Regions from separate parts of the Mesorhizobium sp. WSM4819 genome, predicted to be linked through region 1. Evidence: predicted binding sites of a transcription regulator. Region 1 holds the regulator's gene; the other holds the start of a gene.

Region 1 (16,196 bases):
GTCAGAAGACCGCGCGCCGAAAAATCCATTCTGACAACAGGCCAAACAAAGGGAGGACACAATGGCAAAGATGACAACGAAGAGTGCAAAGAAGCCGGCCGCCAAGGCCGCTACGAAACCAGCTGCCAAGGCCGCGACAAAGCCTGCAGCCAAGGCATCGAAAGCTTCCGCCGAGCCGGCAGCGAAAGCCGCCGCAAAAGCTGCAGACAAGGCGTCCGCGGGATCGGCGCGGAAGACCAAGGCGAAATCAGGAAAGAAGTCTGCACTGATGCTCAGCATGCTGAAGCCGAGCGTCAACAATATGAGCGTACGGGTGTTTGCGCGCGCGGCCGGGCTCGACCATTCCGAGACCGACGTATGGGGCCACACGCGCTCGCCCGAGTATATGGCGCGAAACCCGGCCCATCTGACGCCGATGATCGAGGACAAGGGCCTGCCCAGGGGCGTGTTGTGGGAAAGCTGCGCCATCATGCAGTATCTCGCCAACAAGCACGGGCTGGAGAAATTATATCCCAAGGCGCCGGCCAAGCGGGCGATGATCGACAGCGCCATGTTCTATCTGATCGGCACGCTCTACCCCTATGTGGCGCGCGCCACCTATCCTGCGCTGAATTTCCCGCAATATGCCGGCGAGGTCGGCCACAGCGACGCTCATCCCGACAAGAAGGCGGAAGCCCAGAAGGCCGCTATAGCTGCGATAGCCGAGCCGCTGGAGGTCTTTCACAGCTTCTTCAGGAACGGCAAGCCGTTCATCGGCGGCAAGTACCCGTCGATCGCCGACATCCGCCTGGCGGCGACGCTCGAATTCCTGGCCGCCATCGACTACGCGCTGCCGCAATGGGCGAAGGAGTATATGGCGGCGATCGAAAAGAAGCTCGGCAAGGCCTATGCCGAGCCGGCCGCCGACGTGCGCGGCTATATCGCCTATGTGAAGTCGCAGGCAGGCGCGTGAGGCTTTCGCTCTCACGGTTTTGCTTGCCCAGGCCGATCTAAACCGAGCCCGAGGGCCCGCCGCCTTTTACCGGACGTAAGAATGTTTGAAGCGTCGACGAAGGAGCGACGGTTGACCTGCGGGCATCGATCCCGATGATGGGGCCAGCGCGGGTGGCGTCCATAGAAGGGACTGTATATGACCCGCAAACTACCCTTATTCGCCGCGTTCGGCCTGGCGCTTGCTGCCCTGGCGGCGTGTGACCAAACTCAATCGGGAGGAACGCAGGCGACAACCGCTGGCCAATTGCCGCCGCCTCCAGCCGACACGATGACGCCGGCACCCGCAACCCCGCCAGCTCAGACAGCCCCTGTTCAGTAACAGATCGTCGTTTTCAAAAAGGAACCCTTGCCCCGAGAGGCGGGGGTTCGCTTTTGGCATTTCAGCTGCGAAGCGGTGCGGCATGACTGATGCCGCGCTTGTCGTTCAGGGACCGAACATCACAAGCTCGGTGAACGACAGATCTCCAAGCGAGGGTGGTCTGGGACCCCTAAAATATTTCAGCCCGCTGTTGGCGCGGTACCACCCGAACAGACCTCCAATCGGCTCCCTGGCGTCGACGACGCAAAGCAGGATGCCGCTTCGCAAGAGAAAGCGCCCGATGGCACCGGCGAACCGGCTCAAATCCGCGAGAGAGCGGCAATAGACGATCTGATAGGATGGGATAAGACCGCGCAATATCCGGCGCGGCATCAATACGAAAGGAAACGCTGCTCCGTCGCAAATGCAAATCAATGACCGGCAGCCAAGTGCTGAGTGTTCCGAGAGTATGTACCTCTCGCTGTCGGACAGCATCGCCATTTCCGCAAGATCGGGACGAGCTTCAAGGACGCGACATGACCGCTGCGACGAACTAAAAGCCGGCAAGAAGGCAAATTGTCCTGTGGTGAAGGGCCGAAAACCGAGCGCCCAGTTGGCTTTCAACGTTGCGGGCGCCGGCGAAATATTGGTGTAGGTCACGTCCCTTCGCTTGAGAATCGTCGTGACCAATTTGGCGCCATAGGGACGGAATTCTGCGTCGACGGACCAGCTTGAAAGGTTGCAGCGGACTTCGTCGCCTTCCTGCCCGGGATAACGGGTATACAGGGTCAGCACAACGCCGACGATCCGATCGGCCTTCTCCAAGGCCAAGCCGTATTGTGGGAACTCGGCGACGGGAGGCCGCTGCGCCAAACGGGTCAGCGCCTGTATCCAGTAACTTTGGTCACGCTTCGGAAACCCCCGGCACAGGCAGTCGACCACTCCTTGCCAATCTGCTTCGCGAATTGGTCGACAGCGAACGCCAGGAGGGAGAGCGCCAAGCACGGCCATAAGTCGACTTCCAGAATAGGCTAAAGCGCGCTGCGGCTGAACGGATCCAATGCGACGCGCTTTAAGTTCTTGTTTTTATGCATGTCGTAATCGCAAAAACGCTGCGCAGCCTCGGGTCAGGCCCGAGGGCATGCTTTTGCGCGACATGCATCTTCGATATGCCTCATACGCTAACACGTTGGTGTATGACGATTAATAATATGTGCCGTAATTAAAGACGACTTTCTGCACTGATCACGAAGACGCAATCAGAGTGGCCACGACGCGTCGACGAGCGGTTCTCGTCGGTTAAGGATTCGTTAACCAAATCCCTATCTACTGGTCGGCAATTCACCTCCAACCCGTGACCACGGATGTACTGGCGCGGTCGAGGTGGAAGGAAAGGTCGGCCATGTGCCGGCCTTTTTGTCTCGAGGGCTATTGTTCCCGGGAAGCCGCGGCTTCAAGCGCAACGGCACGCTGATCGGGCCGCCGATTCAGCCAAGCGTTGTTCGGTGGCGTCACCTCGAGCGATCGGACCGGTTCACCAGATATCAGTGTTGCCCGCGTCTCGCATCCACATGGCGTGCCAATTCCGGCGTCTCGAAGACGTAGTCGCTCCAGGCCGATTCCGGAATCTGACCGGCCAAATAGCATTCCAGCAAAAGTCTTTGCTCAGCTGAGGGGTCTCGGCGCGCGCTCATGGTCCAGTGTCAGTGGGTGAAACAGGTTTCTGGGCGATTGAAACAGATTTTTGGTGAGTTCCGAGACATTGAAGTGAATCGACATGTGTTCGGTCTCCTTTGACCATCCAGCGCCAAGGGATCGGGATCGATCTCTGCTCCGCTGCCCTTCGGTTCGGAAAGGACCATGCGAACGCCACAGCATGGTTTGTGCGTCCAAAGCGACGCGCGGCGTTGCAATGGCTGTTTAACGTCGAAGGCCGGATAAGGTTCAACGCGGCTGCCGGCAACGCCGATCAGGCAGCCCGAAACCCACCAGTCGGCTCATGCTCTCGGCCTGCGCGGACCGAACCGCTGCGGCAGCTGCGCAGCAACATTTTTTCGGGGCGCGCACCTTTTAGCTGCCAGCGCTTGAATGCCGGCTGGCTATTCGCAGACCATGCGGACCCGTTTTCCGGGTTGGCTGACGTTCCTGCAGGTGAGCGGTTTCGCCGGCTCGGATGACGGCATCGGCGGCTGTTTGGCAATCCTGGCGATTTTCCTCCTCGGCGCCGCGGAGGTGCCGATTTTGCGGGCCGCCGCTGTTTCCGGCGTTTCGGGCGCCGCAGGAAAGACATCGGTCTGCAGCAACTGCGGCTGTTCGGCTTGCGCCTGCTGCTGCGGCCGGTCCCAGAACCGCCGGACATCGAGCGGCCTTGGAATGACGACGGTGCCGTCGTAGCTGCGCGAGCAGCCGCCCCCTAGCAGCAGCATCGGGCACACGAAAAAAGGCAGGATCCGTCGCAACATCGGCAACACCCTTGCGGGATTTATAACGCGGCTTCGGTTCTACCGACAACCGTCGGAATACACTGCGGGCAAGGCTAGCGCATGACCCGGAGAATCGGAATCGATTTCGCTGGGGATCATGCGCAAAAATCAAAGTGCCGCAGCGTCCCTGGCGCGACTTTGGCGCGATTGGGGGCGGGCATGGACGATTGCCTGCCCAAGCCCATCAGCCCTAAGCCCATTAGCCCCAGGCGGCGTCTTGCTCGAAAAGGTCCGCGGACGGGGAAATCCACGCGCGGCATAGCCACGTCAGCCTGTCGGGTCCAGCCGATTCGGCGACGCGTTGCGACAAGACTATGGTGCGATCGCACCATACCAAAGCATGCGTCCGGTTGGAACAATAAGCGCATTCGAGTTCCGCTCCTCCAGTTACGGGCGGGAGCAGCGACCGCCGGCAAGAAGCAGGGTCAGATTTACCCCAACGGACCTGCTTCGGCGATGGCACGGCCATGACCTCCTTGGCCGCATGCAACGCGCTCCCGCCCGGATTTTCTTTTTCGGCGCCAATTGTTCGCCCGTCCAGGCAAATGCCGGCCGCAATTCGCGCAAGCTGCTGATTCCAGCGGCAAACCACGGCTGTACCGGCGAGACCCGCGGCCCTTCCTTTTGACAGGGCTGTGCGGCGGTTACCGGGCTGACATCAAACTGTCATGTGACTGTAATAATCGGGGGCTATGGCCTCAGCGGGCGCCGAAGGAATGGCGCCGAGAGACCATTTTTCCGAACAGGAGCAGGCCACATGAAGAAATTCCTCCTTACGGCGTCGGCCGCGGCGCTTGCGCTCGCCGCGTCGGCTGGTTATGCCGCCGCGCGCGACCAGATTCAAATCGTTGGTTCGTCCACAGTGTTCCCCTTCACGACGGCTGTCGCTGAAAAGCTCGGCCAGAGCGGAAAGATCAAGACCCCGGTCGTCGAGTCGACTGGCACCGGCGGCGGCATGAAGCTGTTTTGCCAGGGCGTCGGCGAAAATACCGCCGACTTCACCAATGCCTCGCGCGCCATCAAGGACAGCGAGCTTAAAACCTGCAAGGCAAACGGCGTGACGCCGGTCGAAATCAAGGTCGGCTTCGACGGCATCGTACTGGCCAACTCGAAGGCAGGGACTGTCGTCGATCTGACCAAGGAACAGGTTTTCAAGGCGCTCGCCAAGAACGTCGCTGTTGACGGCAAGGTCGTCCCCAACCCCTACAAGAACTGGTCGGATGTCGATGCATCGCTTCCCGCGACAAAGATCGAGGTGCTTGGCCCGCCGCCGACATCCGGCACGCGCGATGCGTTCGTCGAACTCGTCATGGATGCGGCCTGCCAGGAAGAAGTGAAGGCGGCTAATGAAAAGGGCTGCGGCGAGATCCGCGAAGACGGCGCTTTTGTCGAAGCCGGCGAAAACGACAATCTGATCGTCCAGAAGCTGGAAGCCAACCCCAATGCCTTTGGCGTCTTTGGCTTCTCGTTCCTTGACCAGAACGCCGACAAGCTGCAGGGCCACAAGGTCGACGGCGTCGAGCCGACTTTCGAGAACATCGCATCCGGCGATTACGGCGTTTCCCGCTCGCTCTTTGTCTATGCCAAAAAAGAGCATGTCGGTGTCATCCCCGGCATGCAGGAGTTCATCGCCGAGTACACCTCGGATGCTGCATGGGGTCCTGATGGTTATCTGGCCGACAAGGGCCTGATCCCGCTGCCGGACGCCGAGCGCGCCAAGTCGGCCGACAACGCCAAGGCCCTGAAGGGCATGGGCTCCTGATGTTTCGGGGTCCGAGCCTACCGCTCTGACCCCTCATATCCTAAAGCACAAAGCGCGGGATCTTAGGTCCCGTGCTTTGAGCCGGTGAATGACCGGCGGTCGAGGGGACGTCCCGAATCATGGTCGGTTATCTCGTTGTTCTTCTGGTGGTTCTGGCCGCTGCTGCCTATTGGCTCGGCCGGACCCGCGCTATTGCCAGCGTCAATGGCGACGTCGCGCGACTGCATTCGCTGCCTGGCCAGCATGGCATGTTTCTGGCGCTTTTTGCTGCCGGTCCCGCGCTGCTTGCGATCGTGTTGTGGTCGCTGGTGACGCCGGGAATTGAATCGTCGATCATTGCCGACCGCTTCGCCTCCGAGTTGTCGGGAATGGGCGTCCCGCAGGTCGAAGCTTTCATCCGAGACGCTCGCGCGATGGCCTTTGGCGGGCTTGTCGGCTTCGCCGACCCCACGAAAGAGGCGGCCGCCGCCCTCTACAAATCGGTCCATGCGACCAGCACCTGGATCATCTGGACCGTCGCACTCGTGCTTTCCGCGTCCGGATTTTACTGGGCCTATTCACGCATCGCACAGGCCTACCGGGCGCGCCACGTGGTCGAGCGCGTTCTTCGCGCATTCTTGATCGCCTGTTCGGTGGTCGCGATCCTGACGACGATCGGCATCGTCCTGTCGCTTATCTTCGAGTCGCTGCGGTTCTTCCAACAGGTGCCGTTCTACAAGTTCCTGTTCGGCACGCATTGGTCGCCGCAGAGCGCCTTCACCGGCGCGGGAGCCGAGGCCGGGGCGGTCAACGAGGACATTTTTGGCATGGTGCCGCTCTTTGCCGGCACGTTGCTCATCACCTTCATCGCCATGCTGGTGGCTGCGCCTATCGGGCTGATGGCTGCGATCTACCTTTCGGATTACGCCTCCAAAAGCGTCCGCGCGGTCGCAAAGCCGGTTCTGGAAATCCTCGCCGGCATTCCGACCGTCGTCTACGGCTTCTTCGCCGCGCTGACGGTTGCGCCCTACTTCCGCGGTATCGGCGAAAGCCTGGGCCTCAACGTCGCATCTGAATCCGCGCTCGCCGCAGGCGTGGTCATGGGTATCATGATCATTCCCTTCGTTTCCTCGCTTTCCGACGATGTGATCAACGCCGTTCCGCAATCCCTGAGAGACGGTTCTGCCGGCCTCGGCGCGACCAAGTCGGAAACCATCCGCAAGGTGGTCCTTCCCGCTGCCCTTCCGGGCATCGTTTCGGCGATGCTGCTTGCCGTCAGCCGCGCAATCGGCGAAACGATGATCGTGGTCATGGCGGCGGGGCTGGCGGCAAACCTCACGGCAAACCCGCTCGAAGCGGTCACCACCGTGACCGTGCAGATCGTGACGCTGCTGGTGGGCGACCAGGAGTTCGACAGCGCCAAGACGCTTGCAGCTTTCGCACTCGGCCTGGTGCTGTTCTGCATCACGCTTACCCTCAACATCGTCGCTTTGCGCGTCGTCCAGATATACCGAGAGCAATATGACTGATGCGATCTCGTCATTCGGCGCCGTCGGACGGCCGGTCAGCGTTCATACCGACGATGCCGCGAAGGCGCGGCTGAAGGGCCGCTACCGCACGGAAAAATGGTTCAAATGGCTTGGCGCTGCAGCTGTCGCGTTGGCCGGCTTGTTCCTTGTGCTGCTCCTGTCGACGATCGTCACGCAGGCGATTCCGGCGCTGCGGCAGAACTATGTGACGCTGCCGATCGATCTTTCAGCGGCCAAGGTCGACCCGGCGAAACTCGATGAAGTGAACTACGACGCCATCGCTCAGGAAGCGCTTACGGCAAAATTTCCGGATGTGAAGAGCCGCCAGGACAAGCGCCTGCTGCGCGGGCTGATTTCCACCGGCACAGGCGTGTTCCTGCGCAAGGATATTGCGGCTGATCCGGGGATGCTCGGAGGAACGGTGGACTATGCGGTTCCACTTGACGATTTTGCCGACCTCTATCTCAAGGGTTTGCTTGCCGACGTCGGTTCGGACGAAGCGATTTCGACAAGCGTCACGCCTTCGGGAACCAGCGGCGACATCGATCTGACCTTCGGCGACGATGCCATGCTGGCGCTGGCGCGCGGCCATGGTGCGACCGAGGGCGAAAACGGCATGTTTACGCTGACGAGCGGCGCGTCGTCGCTGCTGGTCGCGTTCAATGGCGGCACGGTCAAGCTGACCTCGCTGTCGCCTGCGGCCAACGGCACGGTGATCGCAAAAGGCACGGTGATCGAGGCGCTGGACAGCACGGCGCCCGCCGCGAGCGGCCAGGCATTCCTGCGCGTCATCGAGACGCCGGAAGCATCGCGAAAGATTTCGGACAAGGTGATCGTCTGGCTCGACACGCTGAAGAGCGCCGGCCTGATCGAAAGCCGGTTCAACTCGATCTTCTTCTTCACCGGCGCAAGCCGCGAGCCGGAATTGGCCGGTGTCTGGGGCGCGGTCGTCGGATCGTTCCTGACCATGATCGTAACCCTCGCCATCGCCTTCCCGATCGGCGTTTCAGCGGCGATCTATCTTGAGGAATTTGCGCCCAAGAACCGGCTGACGACGATGATCGAAGTGAATATCAACAATCTGGCGGCGGTGCCTTCGATCGTCTTCGGCCTGCTTGGACTTGCCGTATTCCTGAATTTCTTCGGCATGCCGCGCTCAGCCCCGGTGGTCGGCGGCATGGTGCTGGCGCTGATGACCCTGCCGATCATCATTATCGCCTCGCGCGCTTCGCTGCGCGCCGTGCCGCCGTCGATCCGCGAGGCGGCGCTTGGCATCGGAGCGTCCAAGGTCCAGACCGTATTCCATCACGTCCTGCCGTTGGCGATGCCGGGCATCATGACCGGCACCATCCTCGGAATGGCGCATGCGCTCGGCGAAACCGCGCCGTTGCTGATGATCGGCATGGTCGCCTTCATCGTCGACATTCCCGGCGGCTTCACCGATCCCGCAACGATCCTGCCGGTGCAGATATTCATGTGGGCGGATTTCCCGGAAGCGGGGTTCCAGCAGAAGACTTCGGCGGCGATTTTGATTTTGCTGGTGTTTTTGGTCATCATGAATGCCATCGCGGTGATACTGCGCAGGCGCTTCGAGCGGCGCTGGTAAGGAGTAGAGGATATGAACATCATGACGGAAGCCGGCGTCGAGCAGAAACTGAGCAGCACAACCAACGCCCCTTCGATCAAGATGAAGGGCGAAAAGGTCTCCGTTCACTACGGCGAGAAGCGAGCACTGTTCGACGTCGATCTCGATGTCCGCGAGCATCAGGTGACGGCGTTGATCGGCCCATCGGGCTGCGGCAAGTCGACGTTCCTGCGTTGCCTGAACCGAATGAATGACACCATCGATATCGCGCGGGTGAGCGGCAAGATCACGCTGGACGGCGAGGACGTCTACGATCCGAAAATCGATGTCGTCGAGTTGCGAGCTCGCGTCGGCATGGTATTCCAGAAGCCGAACCCGTTTCCGAAGTCGATCTACGAAAACGTCGCCTACGGTCCGCGCATTCACGGCCTTGCCAGGACCAAAGCCGAGTTGGACGGCATCGTCGAATCGAGCCTGAAGAAGGCCGGCCTGTTCAACGAGGTCAAGGATCGCCTGCTCGAGTCGGGTACCGGCCTGTCCGGCGGACAGCAGCAGCGCCTGTGCATCGCGCGCGCCATCGCCGTGTCGCCGGAAGTGATCCTGATGGACGAGCCCTGTTCGGCGCTCGATCCGATCGCCACCGCCCGCGTCGAGGAACTGATCGACGAACTGCGCCAGAACTATACGATCGTCATCGTCACCCATTCGATGCAGCAGGCGGCGCGCGTGTCGCAACGCACGGCGATGTTCCATCTCGGCTATCTGGTCGAGGAGGGCGCGACCGACAAGATGTTCACCAACCCGGACGACAAGCGCACCCAGGACTATATCACCGGCCGGTTCGGCTGAGCGGTCCGGCGAATTTCGAACACGAGGACAGCACCATGGGTGAACACACCGTCGCATCTTTCGACGAGGAACTGGAGCACATCGACAGGCTGATCCGCGACATGGACGAGCTTGCCGCCGCAATGGTCGCAGCCTCGATCCGCGCGCTGCTTGCGTCGGACAATGCGATGGCGCAGCGCGTCGTCTCGGACGACGCCATCATGGATGCGCGGCAGCGCGAGCTCGACGACAGCGCCATCACGCTGATCGCCAAGCGGCAGCCGATGGCGCAGGATCTGCGCGCCGTGGTTGGCGCAATCCGCATGGCCGGCGATCTCGAGCGCATCGGCGACCTGGCCAAGAACATAGCCAAGCGGGTCAGCGCAGTCGGGCAGAGCGCGACGCCGCATAATCTGTCGCACGGTATTGACGCGATGGCGGATCTCGTTCTTGTGCAGCTGCGCGGCGTGGTCGAGCACTATGTGTCGCGCGATGCCGGCGCGTTGAAGGAACTGCGCGCCGACGACCAGAAGATCGACGTGAAATACACGGCGGTTTTTCGCGAGCTCCTGACCTACATGATGGAGGATCCGCGCAACATCACCGCCTGCACGCACCTTCTGTTCTGCGCCAAGAATCTCGAGCGTATCGGCGATCACGTCACCAACATCGCCGAAAACGCCTACTTTGTCGTGACCGGGCAGCAATTGCCGGCGGATCGCCCGAAGCTCGACGAAACGACGATGTCGGCGCCGGCGACATGACAGGAGTGACCGGCCGATGATCGCGCCGCGCATCATGGTGGTGGAGGATGAAGAGCCGCTGGGCGTCCTCCTCCGTTATAATCTGGAATCCGAAGGCTATCAGGTCGAGGTGGTGACGCGCGGCGACGAGGCCGAAATCCGGCTGCAGGAAAACGTGCCCGATCTTTTGGTGCTCGACTGGATGGTGCCGGCGGTTTCCGGCATCGAGCTTTGCCGGCGGCTTCGGGTGCGCCCCGAAACCGAGCGGCTGCCGATCATCATGCTGACCGCGCGCGGCGAGGAGAGCGACCGGGTGCGCGGCCTTTCGACCGGAGCCGACGACTATCTGGTCAAGCCGTTCTCGACACCGGAATTCATGGCCAGGGTCAAGGCGCTGCTGCGCCGCGCCAAGCCGGAAGTGCTGTCCAGCGTGCTCAAGGTCGGCGACATCATGCTCGATCGTGAATCGCACCGGGTCTATCGCAAGAAGAGCGAGATCCGGCTCGGGCCGACCGAATTCCGGCTGCTCGAATTCATGATGCGGCACCCGGGTCGGGTCTTCTCGCGCAGCCAGTTGCTCGACAATGTCTGGGGCGAGACGATCTACATCGACGAGCGCACCGTGGACGTCCATGTCGGCCGGTTGCGCAAGGCGGTCAACAATGGTCGCATGCCCGATGTCATCCGCACCATCCGTGGCGCCGGCTATGCGATCAGGGAAGACTAGCTGATACCTGCGCTTCCGGCGTACCCCAGAGTACGCTCCGCTCCGGTTCTCGGAACCCACCATTCTCGACTCGGCCTGACCTGAATCTCAACACACCCCAAGTCGCGACCCGGGAATCCCTGCCTTCGGATTCAAGCCACGTTCTTTCCGACCGAGCCGGCTCGTGCCTGGATGCTCGGCGCGAAAATCTCCTGATCGACGAAGCTCAGCGCCCGCATGGCGCAGCCTTCGCGGATCAGCGGCAACTCATTCGGCTCGGTGTCGAAGGAAATCGAACCCGAATGCTGGCCGCCGGCGGTCTGGGCGATGGCCGCGCGCAGGGCCGGCTCGATCAGGTCGAAGGCGGCAGCGCTCGCGCCGACCATGGCCACCGGCGCAGGATCGATCAGCGCAAACAGGCTGCCGAGCCCGAAGCCGAGCGCCTCGCCGGCCTTGCGGTAGGCTTCGCGCTCCGGTCCGTCCATCTCGCGCGCCCGGGCCGCCAAGGCCCGCATGTCGGCGTCGCTGACATCGGCGACCGGCTCGGCGTTCTCGCTCAACAGCCTTGCGTTGCGCCAGATGGCGTAGTTGCCGGCATAAGCCTCGACGCAGCCGCGCCGCCCGCAGCGGCAAAGCGCGCCGCCCGGCCGATGGATCATGTGGCCGAATTCGCCGCCTGAGGAGTGGGTGCCGGTGAACAGCTCGCCCTTCAGCACCAGCCCCATACCGATGCCGTGCGAGAGCAGGATGGCGATGAAATCGTCGCGGTAGCGATCCGGATGGCGCCAGCGCAGCGCCACGGCCATCATGTTGCAGTCGTTCTCCATGATGGCCGGGATGCCGAACTCGCGTTCCAGAATGTCGGCGAAGGCGATGTTCGTCTGCGGCGTGATCGGCGACCACAACATGGCGCGCGCGTGGGAATCGGTGATGCCCTGGATCGCCAGCGCGATGCGGGCGACGCTTTGGACATCGAGGTCGGGATCTTCGAGCCGGCGCCGGACGATGGCGACACATTCGTCGATCAGCGCGTCACGCGACATGGTCAGCGTGTCCAGCCGGCGCTGTTCCTCGGCGACCACTTGTCCGGCATAATCGATGACGGCGACCGACAGGAAATTCAGCGACAACACGACGGCCAACACCGCAGCGGCTTGCGGATTGAGGCTGAGGCCGACCTGCGGCCGGCCGCGTTTCAGCGAAACCGTCTCGCTCGCCTTGCTCTCGGCCAGGATGCCTTCCTGGATCAGGTCGGCAGATATCGCCGATATGGTCGAATGGCTAAGGCCGGTGGTCGCGGCAATCTCGGTCCGCGACGGCTGGCCTGCGCGGCGCACGGCCGAAATCACCATCGCCCGGTTGCGCCGGCGCAGATCGTCATGACGGATTCCCACCGACATTTTTTGTTCCTCCTCATCGCCGCGGCCGCTCATGAATCGGAAGCCGTCGGTAATGTCCGACAAATACTGGCAGAAGCAGAAGGGGCTGTCATTATTATTCCGAGCCTCGAAAAAAAGACCGACAGGACGTCAAAATCCATCAGAATTGGTGTTGACAGTGCTTCGGCGTTGGACCAGTATTTTTTCGAGGCTCGAAAAAATAGGAGCCTTTGTGCCGGCCTTCGGGCCAGTTGGTCGCGCCCTACGCGGCGCAGGGAGGAATATCATGAAGAGATTCGCAGCCGCCATTCTGGCGGGGGTCGCCATGTCGCTGACGCTCGCGTCGGCCGCGCAGGCCAAGGACAAGGTCATTGGCGTTTCGTGGTCGAACTTCCAGGAAGAGCGTTGGAAGACCGACGAAGCCGCCATGAAGGCGGCGATCGATGCCGCCGGCGACAAATATATCTCCGCTGACGCGCAGTCCAATCCCGGCAAGCAGTTGACCGACGTCGAGAGCCTGATCTCGCAGGGCGCCAACGCGCTGATCATCCTTGCGCAGGATGCCTCGGCCATCGGTCCGGCGGTGCAGAAGGCGCTGGACGAAGGCATTCCGGTCGTCGGCTATGACCGGCTGATCGAGAACAAGGACGTCTTCTATCTGACCTTCGACAACCAGGAAGTCGGCCGCATGCAGGCCCGCGAAGTGTTCAAGGTGGCGCCGGAAGGCAATTACGTCTTCATCAAGGGCTCGGGCGCCGACCCTAATGCCGATTTCCTGTTCGCCGGCTCCATGGAGGTGCTCAAGGATGCCATCGACAGCGGCAAGATCAAGAATGTCGGCGAGGCTTATACGGACGGCTGGCTTCCCGCCAACGCCCAGAAGAACATGGAACAGTTCCTGACCGCCAACGACAACAAGGTCGATGCGGTGGTTGCCGCCAATGACGGCACCGCCGGTGGCGTCGTCGCGGCGCTGACGGCGCAAGGACTGGCCGGATCCGTCCCGGTTTCGGGCCAGGACGGCGACCATGCCGCGCTGAACCGCATCGCGCTCGGCACGCAGACCGTCTCGGTGTGGAAAGACGCGCGCGAGCTCGGCAAGAACGCTGCCGAGATCGCCTCGCAGCTGGCCGACGGCAAGCCGATGACAGATATTGCCGGCGTCAAGGACTTCACCACGCCCGGCGGCAATGTCGTCAAGTCGCTGTTCCTGACGCCGATTGCCATCACCAGGGACAATCTCAACGTCGTCATCGACGCCGGCTGGATCCAGCAGGAAGAGGTCTGCGCCGGCGTGGCAGCGGGCACTGTACCGGTCTGCAACTGATCCGCTTTCGCCAAAAAACCTGAGACGCCGCGGTTTCACGCCGCGGCGTTTTTTTCAAAAGAGTTGTTTTCCCGCGTCTCGCGGGTAACGTTTATGCTGCTTCCGGCATCCGCGGCAGACGGCAACGGTGGGAGGACATCATGACCGACACGACTTCCAACACGCCGGCTGCCGATCGGGCGCGTGAATCCGCGCTCAGCCCCTTCGGCCGCTTCCTCAAGGCAACCGAGCTCGACATACGCATGCTCGGCATGGTCGGCGCGCTGATGATCATCTGGGTTGGAATCCACATCCTGTCGGGTGGGCTTTTCCTCACGCCGCGCAATCTCTGGAACCTGTCGGTGCAGACTTCCTCGGTCGCGATCATGGCGACCGGCATGGTGCTGGTCATCGTGATGCGCAACATCGATCTTTCGGTCGGCTCCGTCGAAGGCGTGATCGGCATGGTGATGGGCGTTGCCCAGGCAGAATTCCTCGTCCGCGTCATGGGATTCCAGCTTGGAAATCCCTGGATATGGGTCATCGCATTGGCTGCCGGCGTGGCGCTCGGCCTGATGATCGGCGCGCTTCAGGGCTTCATCATCGCCTATCTCGAGGTTCCGGCCTTCATCGTGACGCTGGGCGGCCTGCTGATCTGGCGCGGCATGGCGTGGCTGATGACGAGCGGGCGCACGGTCGCGCCGCTCGATGCCACGTTCCAGCTGATGGGTGGCGGGCCGCGTGGCTCGATTGGGGCGACCGCGAGCTGGATCGTCGGCATTCTCGCCTGTGTGGCCGTCGCCTTGATGCTGCTCAACGGCCGGTCGCAGCGCAAGCGCTTCAAGTTTCCGTTGCGCCCGGTCTGGGCGGAGAGCCTGCTTGGTGTTGTCGCCTGCGCCGCCATCCTCGGCGCCGTCTGGATCGCCAATTCCTATCCCTGGCCGATCGGCATCGTTCGCCAATACGCCCAGCGGACCGGCATCACCATCCCCGAAGGCGGGCTGTTCATCGCCCATGGCATCGCCATACCGGTGCTGATCGCGGTCGCAGTCGGCATCGTCATGACCTTCATCACCCGGCGCACCCGTTTCGGCCGCTACGTCTTTGCCATTGGCGGCAACCCGGAAGCGGCGGAACTCGCCGGCATCAACACGCGCTGGGTGACCATGAAAGTGTTCATGATCATGGGCGTTCTGGCCGCGATCAGCGCGGCAATTGCTTCGGCCCGCCTCAATGCGGCGACCAATGCGCTGGGCACGCTGGACGAACTCTTGGTCATCGCAGCAGCCGTCATCGGCGGCACGTCGCTGGCCGGCGGCTCCGGCACGGTGCTCGGCGCCATGCTAGGCGCGCTTCTGATGCAGTCGCTGCAGTCCGGCATGGTGTTGCTCGGCATCGATTCGCCGCTTCAGAGCGTCGTCGTCGGCGCCGTGCTGGTCGTGGCCGTCTGGCTCGACACAGTCTACCGCAAGCGGGTCTGAGCATGATCCCGAGCCGAAGGTCCGCGTCAGCGAAAAGTGGACATCCGTTTCGGTCCAGCATCATGCTCGGCAAAACCATGGAAAGGAACGATCATGGCTGACACGACTGCTCCCACGCCACTGATCGATATGCGCAACATCTCGATTGCCTTCGGCGGCATTCGCGCCGTCGACGATGCGTCGATCGACCTTTTCCCGGGCGAGGTCGTGGCGCTGCTCGGCCACAACGGTGCGGGAAAGTCGACGCTGATCAAGATCCTGTCCGGCGCCTACAAGCGCGATTCGGGCCAGATCTTCGTCAATGGCGAGGAGGCTTCGATCGCTAATCCGCGCGACGCCAAGAAATACGGCATCGAGACGATCTACCAGACGCTGGCGCTCGCCGACAATGTCGACGCCGCCGCCAACCTGTTCCTCGGCCGCGAACTGATGACCGGCTGGGGCACGCTCGACGATGGCGCAATGGAGGCCGAGGCGCGCAAGGTGATGGGCAGGCTCAATCCCCGCTTCCAGCGCTTCAAGGAACCGGTGGTCAAACTTTCGGGCGGCCAGCGGCAGTCGGTGGCGATCGCGCGCGCCATCCTGTTCAACGCCCGCATCCTGATCATGGATGAGCCGACGGCGGCGCTGGGACCGCAGGAAACGGCGCAGGTCGGCGAACTGGTCATGCAGCTCAAGGCCGACGGCATCGGCATCTTCCTGATCAGCCATGACATCCACGATGTGTTCGAGCTTGCCGACCGCGTCTGCGTCATGAAGAATGGTCGGGTCGTTGGCACGGCGCGCACCGGCGACGTGACCCAGGACGAGGTGCTCGGCATGATCATTCTGGGCAAGTGCCCGCCCGGCGCCATTCCGGGACCAGGCGCGCTGAAGATCGCCGCCTGAAGCGCCAAATACCTGTCATGTGTGTGCCAGCCGTCATGATGGTTTGGCCGCGCCATTGTGTTGCCACGGGGACTTGCCCATAAGATGGGGAACCATGGGTCGCAGCCGCAGCTTGAAGAAGTTCTTCCCGATCGTCGCTTTCATCGCCGTCGCGCTGATCAGCCTGACAATGGCGGGATTCGCCTATTTCGCCACGCAGGAAGCGGCGCGCATCAAATTCGAGGCGACGGCGGACG
Region 2 (4,794 bases), on a different contig from region 1:
GATGACGGCCATCTGCTTGGCCACCCAGTCGGGATCTGGATTGGATCCCAGCTTGGAGAAGCGGGAGTAGTCGATTGTCAGATGATTGTCCTTGAATTCGATGTCGGGCCGGATTTCGTAAGACACCCAGTCGGCGAGATAAGCGCCGGCAAGGTTCCAGTTCGCCTTTTCCAGAACGGCGGCGACCGAGAAGAACCACGCGCAGTAGAAGGTGTAGAGAATGCAAAGAAGCATGCCGATCGGGGTGGCGTAGCGCTTCCACAGCGAGCGCCGGAAAGCATCCGGGTGGCGAGCGGCGACGTCGTTGATGGCATCGGCATTCATTGCACTACTCTCCGCGCCCGTATGCGAACGCCTGCCGGCCGACAAGACGATGTCTTAGCCATGCCGAAAGCTGGTCGACGGCGACAATCGTGCAGAACAGTAGGAAGACGATGGCGATGGTCTTGGCCTCATGGCCCCGGCCGATCGAAAGACGCAGGGATTCGCCGATGCCGCCGGCGCCGACGGCGCCAAGTATGGTCGAAGCGCGCACATTGATCTCGAAGCGGAGCAGGAAATAGCTGATGAAGTTGGGCAGGACTTGGGGCACTATGCCGAACCACACCCGCTCGACCCCGTTGGCGCCAACGGCACGCAAGCCTTCTTCAGGCTTCATGTCGGCATTTTCGACGACTTCGAAGAACATTTTCCGAGCGCGCCGACGGTATGGATGCTGACCGCAATGATCGCAGGAATCGGCCTTAGCGAGAAAAAATCGCCAGGAAAAAGCCGGCAATGACAATTTCCGGAAAGGCGCGGACAATTTCAAGGAAGCGGCGGGTAGCGAAACGGAGCCAGCGGCTGGCCGTGATATTGCCTGCGGCGAAGAAGCAGAGGAGGAAGCCGAATGTGGCGCCCACCAGCGTCGAAAACAGGGCAATGTTCAGCGTCTCGACCATCCGGTGGAAATACTCCGGAATGTAAATGCTCTGGGTGAGGTAGACCCGGCCCTCCGGGTAGTCGAACTTGAGGCTGCCGTCGTCATAGGGGGACGGCAGGTCGAACAGCGCACGCGCCGGGTCGAACCAGTCGCGCGGCTTCAACTCGGCGAAAAAGTCGGCGACATTGGGAAGGCGGTCGAAGAACTTTCCGGCGTTGGTTTCGTTGGCGAACCAGAGCGAGCCGGAGAGTGCAAGAAACAGGAAAACCAGGCCGCCGATCGTGTAAAGGCGCCGGCGGGCGGCGAGGTCGCGCCAGTGTCGCTCGACGGTGGCTCCCTCCGGTGAAAGCGCGGGCGCGCGGTAAATTTCGGTCGCACTCATCGATAGATCCCCGGCCCCTGATGCAGCAACGCCGCCGGCAGCACATGGCTCCGGCGGCGTTTTGGCAGTTTCCCTTACGAGCCGATCTTCGCCTTACGGGCGTCGATGATCGGCTGGTAGAATTCCGGGGTGACCGGTGAATAGCCCTTGTACTCGCCGCCTTGAATTGCCGAGAAACAAGCCGGATCGGTTTCCGGGAGCTTGGTCAGGAAATCGGTGATCTTCTGCTTGGCGCCGGCGTCGATCGACGTACGCAATACCAGCGGGCCGTTCGGGATCAGCGGCGACTGCCACAGTTCGACGAGGTCATCCATCTTGAGGACGCCCTTGTCGACCATCTTGCGCAGATTGCCTGAGCTGTAGCCGTCGTTGAAGTCGCCGACGCCGGAGGCCCAGGTGGTGCCGGCATCGAAGGTGCCCTTCAGGACTTCAAGGACAAGCTGTTCATGGCCGCCGCCGAAACCGGTCGACGCGAAGTAGCTCTTCACATCCATGCCGATGTCCTTGGGCAGTGACGTGACCGGGATCAGGTAACCAGAAGTTGAATCGGGATCGGCGAAACCGAGTTTCTTGCCCTTCATGTCGGCGAGCGTCTTGATGCCGGAATCAGCACGCGCGACCATGACCGCACGGTAGCCGGTCGAGCCGTCGGTCTGGATCGTCGTCAGGATCGGTTGAACCGCGTCCTTGTTTTCGAGATAGACCTTGGCGTAGGCGGAAGCGCCGAGCTCGGCAAAGTCGAGCGTGCCGCCGAGCAGGCCCTGGATGACGCCGTCGTAGTCGGCGGCCGGGAACAGCGAAACTTTCTCGACGCCGAGGACTTGCTTGATGTGGTCGGCAAAGCACTGGTAGTTGCGCAGGCGGTCGGCTTCGTTCTCGCCGCCCAAAATGCCGACGCGGAATTCCTTCAGATCCTGTGCCTGAACCGCGCCCACCGCCATGGCGAGGATGGAAACGGCACCGAAAAGTATTTTTCTAAACATTTCGCGTCTCTCCTGTTGGTTCCGACATCGCGCCGGCAGCGTTCGAATTTTGACGGCGCTTTGTTATGCCCGGCCTTGATGCGGACTGGCGGTCCAGGCGCTCTTTCGTCGTCCGCTTTCGTATACTCGTATACCGGTATCCACTTGCCGGATCGTGGACCTAATAGCCGGGAAATGCGGGCTCGAGCGGTCCGGCGGATGCGACGATTTTTTGCTTGATGGTGACGCTGGTCGAAGTGATCGCCTCGGAGATTTCGCCGCCATTGCTGTCGGCGCCATAGACCATGCGCAAGGCCTCCCGATTGAGCTCTTCGGGCGGGCCGTCGAACACCACCTTGCCGGCGGCCATGCCGATGATGCGGTTGCAATAGTTGCGCGCGGTATCCAGCGTGTGCAGATTGGTGACCACGGTGAGGCCCTCGCGCAGATTGATGTCCTGCAGCGAATCCATCACCACCTTGGCGTTGAGCGGGTCGAGCGAGGCGATCGGCTCGTCGGCGAGGATGACTTTCGGCTGCTGCATCATGGCGCGGGCAATCGCGACGCGCTGCTGCTGGCCGCCGGACAAGGTGCCGGCCGGCTGAAGCGCCGTGCCGGCGATGTCGAGACGCTCGAGCGCTGCGATCGCCTCGGCCCGTTCCTCGCGGGAGAAGACACCGAGCAGATTGACAACGGTCGAGCGGTGATTGAGCCGGCCGAGCAGTACATTGGTCAGCACTTCGAGACGCGGCACCAGGTTGAATTGCTGAAAGATCATGGCGCAATCGCGCTGCCAGCGCCTGAGCAGCGAGCCGCGCAGGCTGGAGACTTCGGCGCCGTCAAAGAAAATCGAGCCCTGGCTCGGATCGATGAGGCGGTTGATCATGCGCAAAAGCGTCGACTTGCCGGCGCCCGAGCGGCCGATGATGCCGACCATCTGGCCGTGAGGGATCGAGATGTCGACATTGCTGACGGCGGTGTTCCTGCCAAACCGACGGGTGACGCCGCGGATTTCGAGCGTGGCTGAGATTGCTGACATAGGCAAAGTTCCAGTCCAGTCGCGTTTCGAAGGTCTGTTAGCCTTGGCTAGCGCAGCCGCGTGAAACCGCGGTGTCGGATTGATGTCAGTTTTGTTACCGTCCACAGGCTGGAAAGGGCGAGCCAGCGGCCGCAGTTCGATCAAGTGAATGGTGAATGGTGAATGGTGAATGGTGAATGGTGACAAGAACGGCTTCCCTGCCGCCATCCACTATTGACCATTCACCAACTGCCGTATTTTCCCAGAAATGCTTCCGCCGAAAGCGCGCGAAAATCGTCGAGCGCGGCGCGCAGGCGGGCGTGGTCCCAATCCCACCAGGCAAGTGCCTGATAGCGTTCCGCCGTGCGGCGGTCGAAGCGTTCGCGGATCGGTTTGGCCGGCACGCCGCCGACGATGGTGTAGGGCGCGACGTCCTTCGACACCACGGCGCCGGCGCCGACCGCCGCACCGTCGCCGACGCTGACGCCGGGCAGGATGGTCGAGCCGTGGCCAAGCCAGGTGTCGTGGCCGATGGTGGCCCGTTTGGCGCGGCGCTGCGCAAAGAATTCGCTCTCGTGCTCGGCGTCGTCCCAATAGTCGGAGGCGCGATAGGTGAAATGGTGCAGCGTCGGCCGCCAGGTCGGATGGTTGGTGGCGTTGATGCGCACGCTGGCGGCGATGTTGGCGAATTTGCCGATCGTCGCGCACCAGGCGCTGCAGTCCTGCATCATGTAGGAATAGTCGCCGAGCGTACTTTCCGAAAGCCGGCAGCGTTCGGCGATCTCGGTCCAGCGGCCGAGCGTCGAGTTGTCGACTTCCGCCGTTTCGTGGACCAGCGGCGTTTCCGACAGTTTTCGGGTCATGCGGCGATTTTCCCGGCGGCAAAAGCGGTCACGTCGATGACGCGGTCGGCCACTGCCTCGCGCACGTCGTGATCGTGGAAGATGCCAAGCAGGGCGACGCCGGCCGCCTTCTTGGCCGCGATCAGCGCAATCACCACGTCGCGGTTGCTGGCGTCGAGCGAGGCTGTCGGCTCGTCGAGCAGCAGGATCGGGTGCTCGGTGATGAAGCCGCGCGCGATGTTGACGCGCTGCTGCTCGCCGCCGGAAAAGGTCGCCGGCGGCAGTGCCCAGAGCTTTTCCGGCAGGTTGAGTTGCGCCAGCAAGGCGCGTGCCTTGTCGCGCGCAATCTCACGGTCCTCGCCGCGCTCGACCAGCGGTTCGGCGACGACATCCAGCGCCGAGACGCGCGGCACTGTGCGCAGGAACTGGCTGACATAGCCGATCGTGAGGCGGCGCACGGCAAACACGGTGCGTGGGCTGGCCGTCGCCAGATCGATGAGCCCGTCCTCGTGCTGGACGATGATCTGGCCTGCATCGACGGCATAGTTGCCGTAGAGCATCTTCAGGATCGAGCTCTTGCCGGCGCCGGAGGGGCCGCCGAGCACGGCGCATTCGCCGCTCCTGATCGAGAACGACACGCCGGCGACGACCGGCAATCTGATGCCGTC

The links. The regulator PhoB, encoded in region 1, activates phosphate uptake and scavenging genes when phosphate is short. The targets are predictions, from matches to a motif close to TGTCATNNANCTGTCAT.
Region 2: a site for PhoB is predicted at 3,377-3,393, ahead of phnC (phosphonate ABC transporter ATP-binding protein). Genes of this name have one in related genera too.

The regions. Positions count from the first base shown of each region.
Region 1 covers NZ_JBVVQO010000035.1:53,537-69,732, forward strand. Annotated here, with positions in the region: gene AC0L18_RS25525 (VOC family protein) at 1-34, shown strand, start outside; gene AC0L18_RS25530 (glutathione S-transferase family protein) at 62-952, shown strand; gene AC0L18_RS25535 (hypothetical protein) at 1,418-2,302, opposite strand; partial or broken gene AC0L18_RS25540 (hypothetical protein) at 2,836-3,070, opposite strand; gene AC0L18_RS25545 (hypothetical protein) at 3,391-3,753, opposite strand; gene AC0L18_RS25550 (PstS family phosphate ABC transporter substrate-binding protein) at 4,532-5,536, shown strand; gene pstC (phosphate ABC transporter permease subunit PstC) at 5,656-7,044, shown strand; gene pstA (phosphate ABC transporter permease PstA) at 7,037-8,650, shown strand; gene pstB (phosphate ABC transporter ATP-binding protein PstB) at 8,663-9,478, shown strand; gene phoU (phosphate signaling complex protein PhoU) at 9,514-10,221, shown strand; gene phoB (phosphate regulon transcriptional regulator PhoB) at 10,238-10,927, shown strand; gene AC0L18_RS25580 (ROK family protein) at 11,059-12,306, opposite strand; gene xylF (D-xylose ABC transporter substrate-binding protein) at 12,572-13,612, shown strand; gene AC0L18_RS25590 (sugar ABC transporter permease) at 13,753-15,072, shown strand; gene AC0L18_RS25595 (ATP-binding cassette domain-containing protein) at 15,166-15,960, shown strand; gene AC0L18_RS25600 (CHASE domain-containing protein) at 16,073-16,196, shown strand, end outside.
Region 2 covers NZ_JBVVQO010000016.1:77,354-82,147, reverse strand. Annotated here, with positions in the region: gene phnE (phosphonate ABC transporter, permease protein PhnE) at 1-324, opposite strand, end outside; partial or broken gene phnE (phosphonate ABC transporter, permease protein PhnE) at 329-1,304, opposite strand; gene phnD (phosphonate ABC transporter substrate-binding protein) at 1,379-2,287, opposite strand; gene phnC (phosphonate ABC transporter ATP-binding protein) at 2,448-3,305, opposite strand; gene AC0L18_RS16640 (DapH/DapD/GlmU-related protein) at 3,527-4,147, opposite strand; gene phnL (phosphonate C-P lyase system protein PhnL) at 4,144-4,794, opposite strand, start outside.